DNA from 3 places in the Ruegeria sp. CH6 genome. Region 2 is predicted to be linked to each of the others. Evidence: riboswitches for the same ligand, from Rfam matches in the RefSeq annotation. Region 2 holds a riboswitch; each other region holds the start of a gene.

Region 1 (5,519 bases), on a different contig from region 2:
CAGCGGATCAAGCTGACGCCCACGTTGCTGAGACAGTCCAAGCGTCATCAGAAACGCCAGCGCTGCACCTGAAAACGCGATCAGGGGGACACCGACGGTTTCGGTCACTTCGGACGGCAACCAGATGATCGCCGCGACCGCTGCCGCAGAGGCACCGGATGACAGACCCATCAGGTATGGGTCCGCCATCGGGTTTCGCAGGGCTGTTTGCATCAACGCCCCGGCAAGGGCGAGCCCGGCCCCGATCAGTCCGACTGCCAATACGCGCGGGATGCGCCACTGCCACACAATCAGGGACAGCCCCCGCGGGGCATCCTCATTGCGCATCAGAATGGCTACACGATCCGACCAGCTTATGTCGGCTGTCCCCCACAGAATGCCCGCAATGGCGACAAGCACCATTACGACCATCGCCGTGGGAAACAGGACAAGGAACCGGGATTGCATTTACTCGAGTTCCGCCAGTTGGGCGTTCAGGTTCTCAACACCATCGGCAAAACGCATCCCGAGAAGGGTTTCAGAGAACGGAACAGTGACGAAGCGACCCTCTTTAACAGCAGTCAACTCGGACAAAACCGGATCGCTTTCCATGTAGGCACGCTTTTCGCCCGCCGAAGACCAGCCCGCTTCGATCAACAGGATCACATCGGGGTCAGCCTCGACCACGCGTTCCCATGCCAGATCGACCCAAGTGCCTTCGACATCGTCACTGATGCTTTTCAGCCCGGCGGTTCTTGCGACCAAAGCAGGCCCTCCGCAGCAACCGATCGAGTAAGGTGTCTCATCGCCACTGTCGTAGATAAACGCCGTACGGCCAGCCCCTTCCGGGTCAGTCTGAACCGCCTCGATACGCGCACGGGTCTCAGCGATCAGCTTGCCCGCGCGATCTTCAACATCAAAAATCTGCCCGATCTTTTCGATGTCGTTCAGGATCGGCTCGATGGTCAAAGGTACATCCTTCGGATGCGCTTCCTTGCAGGATGCGTCAACCAGGTAGGTACCGATAGCCAGATCATGCCATTTCTGCGCTGATCCAAGGTTGTCTTCGGAAAATGCGGACCCAAAACCCGCGAACAGAAAATCCGGCTCATTGGCCAGCACCACCTCTGCGGCCGGGTATTTCTCGGCCAGGACCGGGACGGACTCAAACGCCGCTTTCCACTGGGCTGGCATTTCATCGTCCAGATAAGCGGTACCAACCATCGAACCTTCAAGCCCAAGCGCCAGCATCACTTCGGTCGCTTGCTGGTTCAGGGTAATCGCCCGCGTTGGCGCCTTGTCGAAGGTGTAATCGATCCCGCAGCTTTGTACGGTGACCGGATCGGCCTGGGCTGTAGCCGCGACAAATCCAAGCGGCACGATGAATTTATGCAGGTTCATGTGTATCTCCTATTTGATGAATAAGCAGTGATCGAGGAGTGGTTCCAGCGCAAAGCGCCTGAGAAACAAAGGTCCGGATGTCGTCTAGGTTCTCCACGCGATACCAATCGCCGTGTGGATAGTGGACGATCACTGGCCCCGCATTGCAGGGAAACAGGCAGCCGGTTGTGGTCACCAGACATTCAGAGCTTTTACCTGCATGGCCGAGTTCTTTTTTAAGCGCATCCACCAGATTGGGGGCGTCTTTCAGGTGACATCGCGGGCCTGCACAGACGAATAGATGGTGGCGAAAGGCAGGAGGGCTGTCCCACCCTTTGCCGAGCTCACCGGAAGGTTTCGGCCTAATCGGTTTCAGCAGAACATCTGCATTTGCGGCAGCCCGAATGACGTCTGAATCCATTTGCAGCGGTTTGGCGAAGAACAGCTCAGGTGCGGTTTTTGCCCGCCTGTGCAACCAGCTTGCTGCCGCATTTGGCAACCAGTTTTCGAGGCTCTGGGAAAACGGCAAACCAATTGGACGCAACTCGATGCGCTTGGCTCCCTGCTCCGTGAGATCATCTAGAGCATGCCAAAGCCCATCACCGGATGCCTCCAACCTGACAGCACGGGCTTCTGTAGGCGCGGCCTCAATCAGAGCGTTTGCAAGGTGGCGGAACCGGGATTGGCTGACGTAATTTGCCGAAATCAAATAGATAAATGCGTCCATCTCTGCCCCGAAACAGGAGGCAGGTCGGCACAATGCACTGGCCCGAAGATATCCATCATCTCATCCTCCTCGGGCCCTCCGCCCGGTTGGTTACATCCTGATGATGGCAGGTCTCCTGACTTGCGGATCAAAGCTTGCCGTCCCTTCCCGGATCTTGGGCGATCCAGTGGCTCTGACGGGTTGCTCACCGCTTACAGTTGCGGGGGCAGTTTCGGATTTGGACAAACGTCCGCACCGAATTCCCTTTTATCCTTGCGGCAATCACCTCAAGGAACCATCACGGCGAAAAAACACAAGCAAAGTTGATTCGACAAGAGTACGTGCTGGCTGATCGCTGGTATTTTGCCAGAACCTGCACGAGCGGACAAAGAAGTTCGCTACACTTCACTCTATATATTGACAACTTGCCCTGGTGAAACCCAATATAGTGTTGCTTCGGTTCTTTCGATTCCTGTCGAAAGCTAAGAGGGAAACCGGTGAAAAACCGGCGCTGCCCCCGCAACTGTGAGCGGAGAGTTCGGCTGAACACGCCACTGAAAGCACGCTTTTGGGAAGGCCAGACCGAACGATGATCCGCGAGCCAGGAGACCTGCCGCAAGCTCGAATGATAACCACGAACGGAGGGTTCGGGGGCGTTTGACGGGCCTGTTTGCCCATGGCGTCCTCGGCTTTGATTAAAAGGACAGAGGATAAATGAGCATTACCGTATATTCCAAACCCGCCTGCGTACAATGCACCGCGACCACCCGAGCGTTGGATGCAAAAGGCATCAATTATGATGTCGTGGACCTGACGCAGGACGACAGCGCCATGACCCATGTGACCGAGCTGGGTTATCGCCAGGCACCAGTCGTTGTGGCCGGCAGTGACCACTGGTCGGGCTTCCGCCCCGACATGATCGCCCAACTGGCCTGATCCATGGCAGCGCCGATCCCGGCGCTGGTCTACTTCTCATCGAAATCCGGAAACACCCACCGCTTTGTTTCGCGGCTGGGCCTGACCTCTTTCCGCATTCCGAATGGAATGGACCCGCTGCCTGACCCCGGACACGCCTATGTGCTGATCAGCCCCACCTATGCCGATGGCGAAGGACGTGGGGCGGTTCCGAAACAGGTGATCCGGTTTCTGAACGAACCGGACAGACGCGCCGGGATCGTTGGGGTGATCGGCACAGGCAACCGCAATTTCGGTGCGACCTACGCTTTGGCCGGTCGCATTATCGCCCAGAAATGCAACGTACCGCTGCTCTACACGTTTGAGCTGGCCGGAACAGAGACCGACATCGCCCGCGTCCGCGCCGGGCTGGAAAAACTAGGGAGACACCAATGCTCGACAGCAGCATAAACGAGCAGGACTATCACGCGCTGAACGCGATGCTGAACCTCTATGATGGTGAGGGGAAGATCCGCTTTGACGCTGACCGCATGGCCGCTCGGCAATACTTCCTTCAGAACGTGAACCAGAACACCGTGTTCTTCCATTCGTTGGATGAAAAGCTGGGATACCTGGTGTCCGAAGGCTACTATGAAGAGGCCGTGCTGGACCAGTATTCCAAGAACTTCATGCGCAAGATCTGGGATGCGGCTTATGCCAAGAAGTTCCGTTTCCCGACCTTTCTGGGCGCGTTCAAGTATTATACCTCGTATACGCTGAAAACCCGCGACGGACAGCGCTATCTTGAGCGCTATGAGGATCGCGTTGTCATGACCGCGCTGGCACTGGCGCGTGGGGATGAGGCGCTGGCGATGTCCTTCATGGAGGAAATCCTCGATGGCCGGTTCCAGCCTGCCACGCCGACCTTCCTGAACGCAGGCAAAGCTTCACGCGGTGAGTTGATCTCGTGCTTCCTACTGCGGTTGGAAGACAACATGGAGAGCATCGGGCGCGGCATCAACTCGGCCCTGCAACTGTCCAAGCGCGGCGGAGGTGTGGCGCTGCTGCTGACCAACATCCGCGAGCACGGCGCACCGATCAAAGGAATTGAGAACCAGTCCTCCGGCGTGATCCCGGTAATGAAACTGCTGGAAGACAGCTTCTCCTACGCCAACCAACTGGGTGCGCGGCAAGGCGCGGGTGCAGTCTATCTGAACGCGCACCACCCGGACATCATGCGGTTCCTCGACACCAAGCGCGAAAACGCGGACGAGAAAATCCGCATCAAGACGCTGAGCCTTGGCGTGGTGATCCCTGACATCACTTTCGAACTGGCGAAGAAGAACGCCGATATGTACCTGTTCTCGCCCCATGACGTGGAAAAGGTCTATGGCGTGCCGCTCTCGGAAATCTCGGTGACCGAGAAGTATCACGAGATGGTCGATGACAAGCGAATCCGTAAATCCAAAGTCAACGCGCGGGAATTCTTCCAGACCATTGCCGAGATTCAGTTCGAATCCGGTTATCCATACGTGATGTTCGAAGACACGGTGAACCGGATGAACCCCATCGCGGGCAGGATCAACATGTCGAACCTGTGTTCCGAGATTTTGCAGGTCAATGAAGCATCCGAATTCAACGATGACCTCAGCTATTCGCATCTGGGCACGGATATCTCCTGCAACCTCGGCTCGCTGAACATTGCCAAGACAATGGATGGCGGCGATCTGGGACGCACTGTTGGCGCTGCGATCCGCGCGCTGACGGCGGTGTCCGAAATGTCGGCAATCGACTCGGTGCCGTCGGTGCGTCGGGGCAACGATGAAAGCCACGCGATCGGTCTGGGCCAGATGAACCTGCACGGATTTCTGGCGCGGGAACATATCCACTATGGCTCGGCCGAAGGTGTTGAGTTCACATCGGTGTACTTCGCGGCCACGGCCTATCACGCGATCCGCACCTCCTGCGAACTGGCGCAGGAACGCAAGACGTCGTTCAAAGGGTTCGAAGACTCTGGCTATGCCTCAGGCGCATTCTTTGACAAATATACAACCCGTGACTGGCTGCCCGAAAGTGATCGGGTGAAGGCTCTGTTCGATGGAATGACTCTGCCCACGCGTGACGATTGGGCGGCGCTGAAGGCGGACGCGATGAAACACGGGCTGTATAACCGCAACCTTCAGGCCGTACCGCCAACCGGGTCGATCAGCTATATCAACAACTCGACCTCGTCGATCCACCCGATCGTGTCCAAGATCGAAATCCGCAAAGAGGGCAAGATCGGCCGTGTCTATTATCCAGCGGCTTTCATGGATAACGACAACCTCGAATACTACCGCGATGCCTATGAGATCGGCCCAGAGGCGCTGATCGACACCTACGCGGCGGCCACCGAACATGTGGATCAGGGCCTGTCGCTGACGCTGTTCTTCCCGTCCGAGGCCACGACCCGCGATATCAACCGCGCCCAGATCTACGCGTGGAAGAAGGGCATCAAAACCATCTACTACGTGCGTCTGCGCCAGGAGGCCCTTGAAGGGACCGAGGTGCAGGGCTGCGT
Region 2 (5,519 bases):
CCCTGCAGATCGGCAGGCTGGCTTTGCAAGTCAGGACAAAACGCACGGGCATCCGCATAAGGCATGCCGCTGTGCAGGCCCTGACGCTCGGCTTCGCCATTCAGACAATATATGCGGTTGGCATTGTTCTGCTTGAGGGTAAGGGCGAACGGCCCCTGAACCGGATTCGCCCTGAGAACCCGGTCGCTGGACAACCGGAAAAACCATAGCGAAGCAACACGTTTTTGCACCCCTCTGAGCATACCTGACACCAAATGTTCTATATTTGTTCTAAATAATCTTTCACCTTTACCATGTCGAGTCATATGGGTGAAATACCCAGCTAAATGACCAAGGGTTCCGGCTGAACCACTGACCGTCAGAATTGAGGTGCGACATGGACTGCTCCCGCCATACCAGTGGCAGACACGACGAAATTATCGAGTTTTTCGGAGCTGTTTTCGCAGCCTCCGAAGGTGATGAGGAAGGTCAACTGATCGCAGGGCTGGTGAAAGACATTCTGGCAAAGACCAACCCTGGTGACATGTCTGTCTTCACTGCCACAAATGGTGGCACTCTTACTGGGTGCATAATTTTTACCCGCCTCGAGTATGAGCAGGATGACCGCACCGTATTCATGTTGTCCCCTGTGGCCGTTGCAACAGACCAGCAAGGGAAAGGCGTTGGACAAAAGCTCCTGACGTTCGGGCTGAGCGATCTGCGCGGGCGCGGCGTTGATGTGGTGATCACCTATGGCGATCCGAACTACTATTCCAAAGTTGGTTTTGAACAGATTACCGAGCAGCAGGCCCAGCCCCCCATGAAGCTTCAATATCCCCACGGGTGGCTGGCACAGTCTCTTTCGGATCAGGACCTTGCGCCTTTGAAAGGGCCATCACAGTGCGCCGAAGCGTTCAAAAACCCGGCTTATTGGTAGAACCCTCTCGACTATCATCCGATCACTAAATCGCAAGGCCGAAGCGCCCAGACCTATGTTGATCTATGCGCTCTAGCGCCCCTGAGGGATCACCTCGTACCCCGGTTCTTCCGGCTCATCATCCAGCATTTCGGTCGGGAAACCCGGTGCACGAATATCCAGTCCGGTGGCATCTTCCAGTCGCCTGATGATATTGGGCGACAGCTCGCGGTCACCATACCGGGCAATTCCGTCCTCGAAAATCTTGATCATCACCGGGTTCATCTCCAACGGCACCCCGGCACGATCTGCGACCTCCTGAAACAGCCCGATATCCTTTTTCACAAGATCCATTGTAAACGAGATATCGCGAGATCCATTCAGGATGACCTGACTTTCGGTTTCATGCACAAATGAGGTACCCGATGAGATCTTGATCGCTTCATAGGTCGTATTCAGATCCATCCCTGCAGCCTTGGCAGTGACCAGGGCTTCGGCACAGGTGATCAGGTTGGCGGTAGCCAGATAGTTGGTCAGCACTTTCAGAACCGAAGCAGATCCCAGCTCACCGGTATGCAGAATGCGGCGCCCCATGGTCGTCAGAAAGGGCAAAATCCGTTCAAATGTTGCGCGATCACATCCGGCAAAAATCGAAATATTGCCAGTAGCAGCGCGATGGCATCCCCCGGAAACAGGGCAATCTACTGCGGCGCCACCGCGTTCGATCACCATGGCACCCAACCGTTTCACCTCGGCCTCATCAGTGGTGGACATCTCCATCCAGATCTTGCCCGGACCAACCTCTGGCAGCATTTCCTGCATCACGGCATCCGATGCCGCAGGGGATGGCAAGCAGGTGATAACCGCATCACAATCCCGCATCAGTTGCGCCGGACCTTCAGCAGCCTTGGCACCCTGCGCAACAAATTCAGCAACCAGATCCGTGTTCAGATCATGAACTGTCAAATCAACTCCGTTGCGCAGCAACGAACCCGAGAGCTTACCTCCCACATTCCCAAGACCGATAAATCCAACCTTCATTGCGAATCCTCCCTATGGGCTATGCCCGAACCGTTTTCACGCGGAGTATTCACCTTGATAACCCGCAAATGAAACGAATAATAATCGAGCTTATGGGCAAAAATTTTTGGTGATAAATGGATCGTCTACCAAACCCTTCCTGGCTGCGTAGTTTCGAAGCTGCCGCTCGCCATCTGAATTTCACTGCTACCGCGCAAGAGCTGGGTCTGACACAAACCGCAGTATCCCTGCATATCCGTTCATTGGAAGCCGAGTTGGGCCAACCTCTTTTCACTCGACAGGCAAGACGACTGGAATTGACCGAGCTTGGCCAGTCCTATGCTTTGACCGTTCGGCGCGCTCTGTCTAACATAACCCTTTCGACCAACAGTTTGTTTGGCCCAGCTTCTCAGCAGACGCTGACCGTTCGTGCGGCAATTTCAACCATGACTTATTGGCTGGCTGCCGAACTACCTGAATTCACCAGCCAACATCCCGACATCCCTGTGCGATTGGTGACTCACATCTGGAATGACACCATGGGTTCCAGCGATGTGGATATCGATATTCGGCTGGGCTATGGCGACTGGCCGGGGCTCAGGTCAGAGAAACTTTCGGATGAATTCCTTGTTCCGGTTTGCAGATCCGGCACTGCAGCGCCTAGCAAGACAGAGTTCCGTGAAAGTCCTCTGATCCATATCCTTGGATATGAAGACAACTGGGCGCGATACTTTGAAGCGCATGGCATTCACCAGCCTGAACTTCAGTCTCAATATTCGGCGGATACAACGGTCACCGCGTTGCAACTTGTGATGGCGGGGGCAGGCTACGCCACAATCCTTGAACGCTTTGCCCGGAATGCGATTGCGCAGGGTGCGCCCTTGCAGATCGCCGGACCACCGATTCCCTTTGCTCAGTCCCATTACCTGATCCGCTCAGATGGCGCGCCCCGCCCGACGGCCTCTGCCCGCCTCTTTGAGACCTGGTTGCAAGAACGGATCAAAGCGGATGCCGCTGACTGACCACTGCAAGTCGCTTTTCCATCCCGGTGATCTGAGAGCGCCTCCATTCGCTTGACAACGCCCCTTTGCTTGCCGCATGTCCCTTTCGTTGGTGTCTGTGCAAGCAGATGAAAAGGGAATGCATCAGCGGTATGGAATGCCGTCAAATGCAGCCGCCCCCGCGACCGTGACCGGAGAAGGTGCCCAAAGCCACTGGCCTGCAGGCCGGGAAGGCAGGACACCTGCCAGAGGATACCTCTGACATCCGCAAGCCGGGAGACCTGCCAACGCCCGAAGACCAGACCGGACGGGGTGTTCCGGTGTCGGGCCAAGGCCCGCGCATACCCCGTCCCCCGAAAACCGTGAAGGGGGGATGAGAGACGTGACCGAGACGATACCAGTTGAACTGCTGGTCTGCACCACCTGCCGGCGTGGCCTTCCTGTCGAGGAAGATGACCAGCGCCCCGGCACATTATTGCATAAAGCGCTGACCGAGGCCGAGCTGCCAGATGGCATTGATCTTAAGGCCGTTGAATGCCTTTCGAACTGCGATCAGGGGTGTTCGATCGTACTGCGTGGCGGACCATCCCGCTGGACCTTTGTGTATGAGAACCTCAACGAAACCGACCACGTCGAGACCATCGTCGAAGGCGTCACCAAATATCTCGCCACCGAAGACGGCCTTGTGAAATGGCGTGAGCGCCCTGAACATTTCCGCAAAAACTGTGCGGCCCGCATTCCCCCGATTGGAGCCCTGAAATGAGCAACCTCGAAAAACTTCCCGTTACTGTAATCACTGGCTTTCTGGGCTCGGGCAAAACCACACTGGTCAAGCACCTGATGCAGAACCCGCAGGGCAAACGTCTGGCCGTTGTTGTCAATGAATTCGGTGACGTTGGCGTCGATGGCGACATCCTGAAATCCTGCGCAATTCCCGATTGCCCGGCGGAAAACATCATGGAACTGGCAAATGGCTGCATCTGCTGCACCGTGGCCGATGATTTCATCCCAACTATCGAAGCGCTGATGGCGCTGGAACCGCGCCCCGATCACATCCTGATTGAAACCTCCGGACTCGCGCTGCCCAAGCCGCTGCTGAAGGCATTCGACTGGCCGGATATCCGTTCCAAGATCACCGTTGACGGCGTGATCGCTCTGGCCGATGCCGAGGCCGTCGCCGCCGGGCGCTTCGCTCCGAATGTCGAAGCCGTGGACGCCCAGCGCCTGGCCGATGACTCGATCGACCACGAAACGCCTCTGTCCGAGGTGTTCGAAGACCAGATCTCCTGCGCCGATATCATCCTGCTGACCAAGCCCGATCTGGCCGGTCCCGAGGGTGTTGCCAAGGCCAAAGAGATCATCGCAGCCGAGGCCCCTCGCCCGCTGCCTGTGGTAGAAGTCGCCGAAGGCGCCGTAGACGTGCGCGTTGTTCTGGGCCTCGAAGCCGCTGCCGAGGATGACATGGACGCCCGCCCAAGCCATCACGACGGACACCACGATCACGAGCATGACGATTTCGAAAGCATCATCGTCGAGTTGCCGGAACAGACCGACCCAACCGATCTGGTTGCCAAAATCGAACGCCTGGCGACTGAGCTGAACATCCTGCGCGTCAAAGGCTATGCCGCCGTTCAGGGCAAACCGATGCGTCTGCTGGTTCAGGCTGTTGGTGCCCGCGTCCGTCACCAATACGACCGCCCATGGGAACCCGGCGAGGAACGCCGCTCGCGTTTGGTGGTGATCGCCGAGCATGACGACATCAAAGAGGCTGCGATCCGTGATATCCTCGTAGGTGTAGCTGAGGCTGCCGAGTAAGCCATGCATGTCGTCTTCCGCGAAAGCCACGGGTTAGAAGAAACTGAAACCCCAACCGATCTGGGCCAGAGCCCAGCGGATCTGGTGGTGCTGTCCTTTTCGGACAGCGACCTTGGCGCTTTTGCGGCGGGCTGGCATCGCGGTGGCGGGGCCGAAGGGCGTATGCCGTCGATGCGGCTGGCCAATCTGACGGCGTTGAAGCACCCTCTGTCCGTCGACACCTATGTCGAACAGACACTTGAGGGGGCCAAGGGTATTCTGATCCGCCTGATCGGTGGTGTGCCCTACTGGTCCTACGGTCTGCAGCAGGTTTTGGCTTTGGCACAGACCAAAGGTATCGCGCTGGCGGTTCTGCCTGCCGACGGGCGCGAGGATACGCGGCTGGATGACTATTCCACCCTGCCCGTCTCAACCCTGAGACGGCTCGCGCATCTCTGTGACACCGGTGGAGAAGTGGCCGCGCAAGCTGCCTTGGCTCAGATGGCTCTGGCCGCGGGGCTTTATGCCGGGCCGGTGATGGGTGCAAAAACCCTGCCAGAATCCGGAGCTTGGTGCCCCGATCGTGGCGTTATCCCGGTAGACAAGGCCTTCTCGGGCGACGCGAAACGCATCCTAGTGAGCTTCTATCGGGCCTATCTGACCTCGGCGGACACCGCGCCGGTCGCAGCTTTGATCCGCAGCCTACGAGACCGTGGTCTGGACGCGATTGGGCTGTTCGCGCCATCTTTGAAAGCGCCCGCAGCCGCCGATTGGCTGCGCGAACAGGTTGTTGCCCTGAACCCATCCGC
Region 3 (5,519 bases), on a different contig from region 2:
GTCTAATCGCCGTCCCCGACTACCGTCAGATCAAAACCGAAGACGGCACCGTTGCCTGGGACATCGGCAGCTATGACTTCCTGCTTGAGGAAGGTCAGGAATTCGACTCGATCCACCCGTCGCTTCAGCGTCAGGCAATTCTGAACATGAACTATGGTCTGTTTGAGATTCTGGATGACAAAATCTATCAGGTCCGCGGTTTCGACCTGTCCAACATTTCGTTCATTCGGGGCGACACTGGCTGGATCATCTTTGATCCGCTGGCTTCGAAAGAAACAGCCGCAGCAGCGCTGAAACTACTAAACGACACGGTCGGCGAACTTCCCGTTAAGGCCGTAGTCTATTCACACTCGCATGCTGACCACTATGGCGGCGTTCGTGGTGTCATCACTGACGAAGACGTTGCAGACGGAGTCGAGGTCATCGCGCCAGCTGGCTTCATGGAACATGCGGTTTCCGAGAACGTCTATGCAGGCAACGTGATGAACCGCCGCCTGTTCTTCCAATATGGCGTGCTGCTGCCGCGTAACCCCTATGGTCACGTGGATCAGTCGATCGGTAAGAACATCTCGGCCGGGACCACCGGCCTGATCGAGCCAACCCGCTATGTCTCGGACGATTATGAAGAGATCACCATTGATGGTGTCCGTATGATCTTCCAGAACACGCCCGGCACCGAAGCCCCTGCCGAGATGAACACCTATTTCCCAGACCTCAAGGCCTTCTGGGCGGCGGAAAACATCACCGGCACGATCCACAATATCTACACCCTGCGCGGTGCACTGGTCCGCGATGCGCTGAGCTGGTCTAAGCACATCAACGATGCGTTGTACGAGTTCGGCCAGGAGGCAGAGGTGATGTTTGCTTCTCACTCCTGGCCACGGTTCGGCAATGACCGCATTCAGGAAGTGATGCGGGCGCAGCGCGATACCTATGCCAACCTCAACAACGGCGTTCTGAACCTCGCCAACAAGGGTGTCACCATCAATGAGGTGCACAATGTCTATGAGGTACCGGAAAGCCTGCAGCAGCAATGGGCGGCGCGCAGCTATCACGGTTCCGTCGAGCATAACAGCCGTGCGGTTATCAACCGATACCTGGGGTATTGGGATGCTAACCCGACCACGCTGACACCGCTTTCGCCCGAAGACAGCGCTCCGTTGTTTGTCGAGATGATGGGCGGGGCCGAACCGATCATGGCGAAAGGGCAAGAACTGGTCGATGCCGGCAAGTATTTGGAGGCGACCGAGATCCTCAACAAACTGGTTTATGCCGAACCGCAGAACCAGGCTGCCAAAGACCTGCTTGCCGACGCGTTCGAGCAGATCGGGTACCAAAAGGAAAGCCCGTCGGTTCGCAACTCATTCCTGGGCGCGGCCTATGAACTGCGCAACGGTATCCCGCAGGGCGCCACCATCGAGACCACCGGTCCGGACACGATCAAGGCGATGCAGACCACCATGTGGCTGGATTTTCTCGGCATCCGCGTCAACAGCGAAAAAGCGGCCGACATGGAGTTCACCATCAACCTGTCGATTCCGGATCGCGATGAAAACATTGTGGTTGAAATGAGCAACGCCACCCTGACCCATATCGTTGACCAGACTGCGGAAAACGCCGACCTGTCGATCAGTCTGAACCGCGCTGATCTAGAAAAGGTCATGACCGGCGAACGTAAGCTGACCGACATGCTGGCAGATGGCACCGCCAAATCTGAAGGCGATACCGAGATCGTGGCACAACTGGCTTCGACACTCGATCAGTTCGATCTTGGCTTCGAACTGATGCCGGGCACCGGCGCGCAGGATCTGACCCCTGAAGCGAATGACTTTGCCCAGCCTGCGCTCGCGAATTCCAACGGCGGCTGATAACCCCATCAGTTAGCTGACCCAGGTTCGCAGGGTTGGCTTTCGCCTTGGAAGGCGGGTTTTCCCGCCGGAAGACGGGCCGTCGCAACCGGTCCGTCTTTTCCTTATTGCTTTTTCCGACTATTTTTGTCAGTTAAGCACCGACCTAGTCAGATTCTCTGGATTCACGCCCGGTCACCGCCCTGCCCGACGCTGACCAAGAGACAACCAGATAATGACAAAATCGCTTGCTGACCTGCTGGCCATGGATGCTGTTGCCAGCCGACATGGATGTGCATTGAAACCGAAACTCCGCGAGGCCATCGAAGCCGACCTGCGGTTCCCTGCACATGCCACCGCACCCCGCCCACAAACAGAACTGACCGCAGATGAGCTGCCGGAAAACGTGCTCAGCCTGTCGGCGCATTCCCCAAATTCTGAAAGGAAGCGCGCATGAGCTTTTCAGTCTATGGATCAAACGGCGACAGACCAGCTGCGGGCAGACCAGACTTCGATGATTTTGAGCTGGGACTGTTGCCTGTTATGCGACACTTCATCCTCAGTTTTGCCGATCCCGATACGCAATCGTGGCAACACGCCTATTCCACGGCCATCGAACGCTGGGGCGTTGATCAGGGCCTGAACATCGCGCATCTGATCTATAAAATCGTCAAGGTCACATTGCATTGCCGCCCGGCGGGGCTGGCCTTCAACGACCCGCTTTGCCTTGAACAGCGTGGGTCACTGACATGCGATGAGCTTGCGCTGATGAAGATGCTGCATCACATGCGGCGCGACAACACGCCCGAAGCGCGCGATGCCGTCAACCTTGTTACAGGCGGCTATCCGGATCCCCATCTGATTCAGGCTGGTCTGACGCTTGCCAATCGCTTTCCGACCGGTAGCGACCGACGCGGCGACACCACCCGCCGGCCGATGCTTCGGGTCGTGAAGTAAAAACCTATCCCTGCGTTGACCAAGCCTTCAGCTGGCGCTTGACAACGCTATCGACACCAGACTAGCTGACACGAGATGGTTCCCGGCGGTTTGTCCGAGGGATGAAAATGGGAATACGGTGCGGTGCGTTCTGCGTACCAATGCCGTGACTGCCCCCGCAACTGTAGGCGGAGAGCGAAGCCAAAAGACCACTGGCCCAAAGGCCGGGAAGGTTGGCCAAGCATCGACCCGCAAGTCAGGAGACCTGCCATCAGATGTTTAACCAACCCGGGGCGGGGCGTCCTGGAAGGAGGCTTTGATGGCGCGTAATCTGCGTGTGTACATATACGGCACCTTCTGTCCGCACTTGGCAACAAGTGGAGCGGACCATGCCGGAAGCAAATAAACTCTTCGCTTTGTATTTTCAAAACCGGCAGTGGCACAGCATCGCAAATCCGAGCTGTAATAAATTACTTGTTACGTTATTACATTGCTTATCACCCGGATTGTCAGTAAGTGGAGCGCGTAATGCCTGAAAACTCTGATCATTTCCTGTTGATTTGCGAGACCTGTCAGGGCTCGGACAGTGCCGATGCGCTTCGAACGGCGATTGCGGACAAGCTTCCGTCCTGCTTCGCAATCCGAGGGGTTTCCTGCATGGCTGGCTGTTCACATCCTACGACCGTTGGCTTTCAGGCTGCGGACAAAGCGCAATACCTGTTCGGTCGCATTAGTTCAGCGCAGGACATTGAAGCGCTGGCCGCGTTTGCCTGGCAATATCAGGACAGCGCCGACGGCTGGACCAATGCCACGGACAGACCCCCTGCCCTTTACACCAAAACCTTGTCGCGCATGCCGCGCATCTTGTCTGGAGGTCAGGCATGACATTTCTGGTTGCCGAAAATCTCGAGTACTATGCATTGAACGGTGATGTGCTGCTGCAGGGTGTGTCCTTTGATCTGGACGAGGGATCAGTACTGGCCATCGCAGGCCCGAACGGCGCGGGCAAAACCACCCTGCTGAACCTGCTATGTGGTGTCGAAACCATCGCGCTTGGGGATGTACTGATACGCGGTCAAAGCCTGCGATCGCTATCGCCTCAGGACCGCGCCCGGACCATCGCTGTTGTAAGCCAGCAGGAACTGCCCGATGGACGGTTACGACTGAGAGATTACGTAGCCTTGGGGCAGATTCCCATCAAAGGCGACCGATCTGCAGATGAACATAAACAGGCATTGGACAGGATATTTGACCTGACCGAGCTGCATCATCTGGCAGGCAAGCAGATGTCGACCCTATCAGGAGGCGAGCGTCAGCGCGCTCATATTGCGCGCGCTTTGGCCCAAAACCCGTCGCTGCTGTTTCTGGACGAACCCACCAACCATCTGGATCCCGATGCCAAGGGGCGCATGCTCTCGCTGGTCGCCGATCTTGGTATCACCGTGGTCATGATCGTCCACGATCTGGTCATGATCCCTGAGTTCGCCACCCATGTTGCGTTGATGAAATCCACCCGACTGACGGGTTTTGGACCAGTCAGCAACATCCTGACGCCACAGCGCGTGCGCGAAACCTTTGGCGTCGAATACCTGTGTTTTCAACACGAAGACCGGGTGATCCCCGCACTCGACATCCGAAAAACCAAGCTTACAAACTGACAGGAGCTTTCCATGAACCTGAAACTCTGGCCCGTGGCGCTGATCACCGGCCTCGCCACCAGTGCGGCCGCACATGAGGTCACCGTAGACAATTGCGGCGAACCGCTTGTTTTTGACTCAACGCCCGAACGGCTGGTCGTGCACGACATGAACATGACCGACATGGCCTTTGCGCTTGGCCTGCAGGACAAGATCGTCGGCCTGACTGGCATCACTGGATGGTACAAGACCAGCCCGGAATTCGATACGCTGCGCGGTGACATCCCCGAACTGGCGCCGAAATACCCCACTGTCGAAAATCTGGTAGCAGTAGAACCCGATCTTTTCTTTGCCGGGTGGTACTATGGCATGAAGCCCGGCGGCGAAGTCACTCCGGACACGCTGGCCCCCTTTGGTATCAAGACCATGGTCCTGACCGAAAGCTGCGTGCATCTGAACAAGGACCGGCCTGAAGCCAGCATGGACCTGTTGTTCGATGACGTTCTGCGTCTGGGCAAAGTCATGCATGTTGAGGACAAGGCCGAAGCACTGGTCGATGGCTGGAAAGGCCAGCTGTCTGCCATCGAAGCCAAAACCGCAGATCTGGCGAAACCCCGCGTCTTCCTGCTGGATGGTCCGGCTGATGCGCCTTTTACCGCGGGCAAGTTCGCAATCCCTGACGCGATGATCACTGCCGCTGGTGGCGAAAACGTAACCCATGATCTGGACACCAGCTGGGGCCGCACCTCGTGGGAGGCCGTCGCCGCCACGAACCCTGAATTCCTGGTTCTGCTGGACTACCAGACCGGCAACGGCGCTGCGGATACCTTCAAATTCCTGCAGGAGCACCCCGTGATGTCCCAGACCGACGCAGTCAAGAATGAACGCTGGATCGGTCTGCGCTACGAAGAGCTGACACCTGGACCGGCAAACATCGAAGCGATCGAGAAAATGGCGCGCGAAATGCACGCCGAGATCAACTGAATGGGCCCGTTGGGCCGGACAACACTGCTGGGGGCGGCCGTTCTGGTCGCCCTTTTGCTGGTGTCGACAATCTATGGCACCACGCCGATCCCTGTTGCGGACGTCCTGACCGCCA

What was found. A riboswitch is a leader RNA that binds a small molecule or an ion and turns the genes downstream of it on or off. The one in region 2 is predicted to bind cobalamin.
Region 1: it holds a riboswitch for cobalamin, as region 2 does, so the genes downstream of both, nrdH (glutaredoxin-like protein NrdH) here and ACR0CW_RS04595 (DUF1636 family protein) in region 2, are expected to answer to the same signal.
Region 3: it holds a riboswitch for cobalamin, as region 2 does, so the genes downstream of both, ACR0CW_RS11980 (DUF1636 family protein) here and ACR0CW_RS04595 (DUF1636 family protein) in region 2, are expected to answer to the same signal.

What each region holds. Positions count from the first base shown of each region.
Region 1 is NZ_JBQFQS010000003.1:441,881-447,399, reverse strand. Features, by position in the region: gene ACR0CW_RS10810 (FecCD family ABC transporter permease) at 1-447, opposite strand, end outside; gene ACR0CW_RS10805 (ABC transporter substrate-binding protein) at 448-1,380, opposite strand; gene ACR0CW_RS10800 ((2Fe-2S) ferredoxin domain-containing protein) at 1,367-2,086, opposite strand; cobalamin riboswitch at 2,175-2,380, opposite strand; cobalamin riboswitch at 2,506-2,697, shown strand; gene nrdH (glutaredoxin-like protein NrdH) at 2,780-3,001, shown strand; gene nrdI (class Ib ribonucleoside-diphosphate reductase assembly flavoprotein NrdI) at 3,017-3,430, shown strand; gene nrdE (class 1b ribonucleoside-diphosphate reductase subunit alpha) at 3,412-5,519, shown strand, end outside.
Region 2 is NZ_JBQFQS010000002.1:65,015-70,533, reverse strand. Features, by position in the region: gene ACR0CW_RS04615 (Y-family DNA polymerase) at 1-242, opposite strand, end outside; gene ACR0CW_RS04610 (GNAT family N-acetyltransferase) at 377-916, shown strand; gene ACR0CW_RS04605 (NAD(P)-dependent oxidoreductase) at 989-1,936, opposite strand; gene ACR0CW_RS04600 (LysR substrate-binding domain-containing protein) at 2,053-2,937, shown strand; cobalamin riboswitch at 3,010-3,219, shown strand; gene ACR0CW_RS04595 (DUF1636 family protein) at 3,290-3,679, shown strand; gene cobW (cobalamin biosynthesis protein CobW) at 3,676-4,731, shown strand; gene cobN (cobaltochelatase subunit CobN) at 4,735-5,519, shown strand, end outside.
Region 3 is NZ_JBQFQS010000004.1:237,511-243,029, forward strand. Features, by position in the region: gene ACR0CW_RS11965 (alkyl/aryl-sulfatase) at 1-1,868, shown strand, start outside; gene ACR0CW_RS11970 (hypothetical protein) at 2,083-2,304, shown strand; gene ACR0CW_RS11975 (hypothetical protein) at 2,301-2,804, shown strand; cobalamin riboswitch at 2,864-3,070, shown strand; gene ACR0CW_RS11980 (DUF1636 family protein) at 3,312-3,668, shown strand; gene ACR0CW_RS11985 (ABC transporter ATP-binding protein) at 3,665-4,441, shown strand; gene ACR0CW_RS11990 (ABC transporter substrate-binding protein) at 4,454-5,404, shown strand; gene ACR0CW_RS11995 (FecCD family ABC transporter permease) at 5,405-5,519, shown strand, end outside.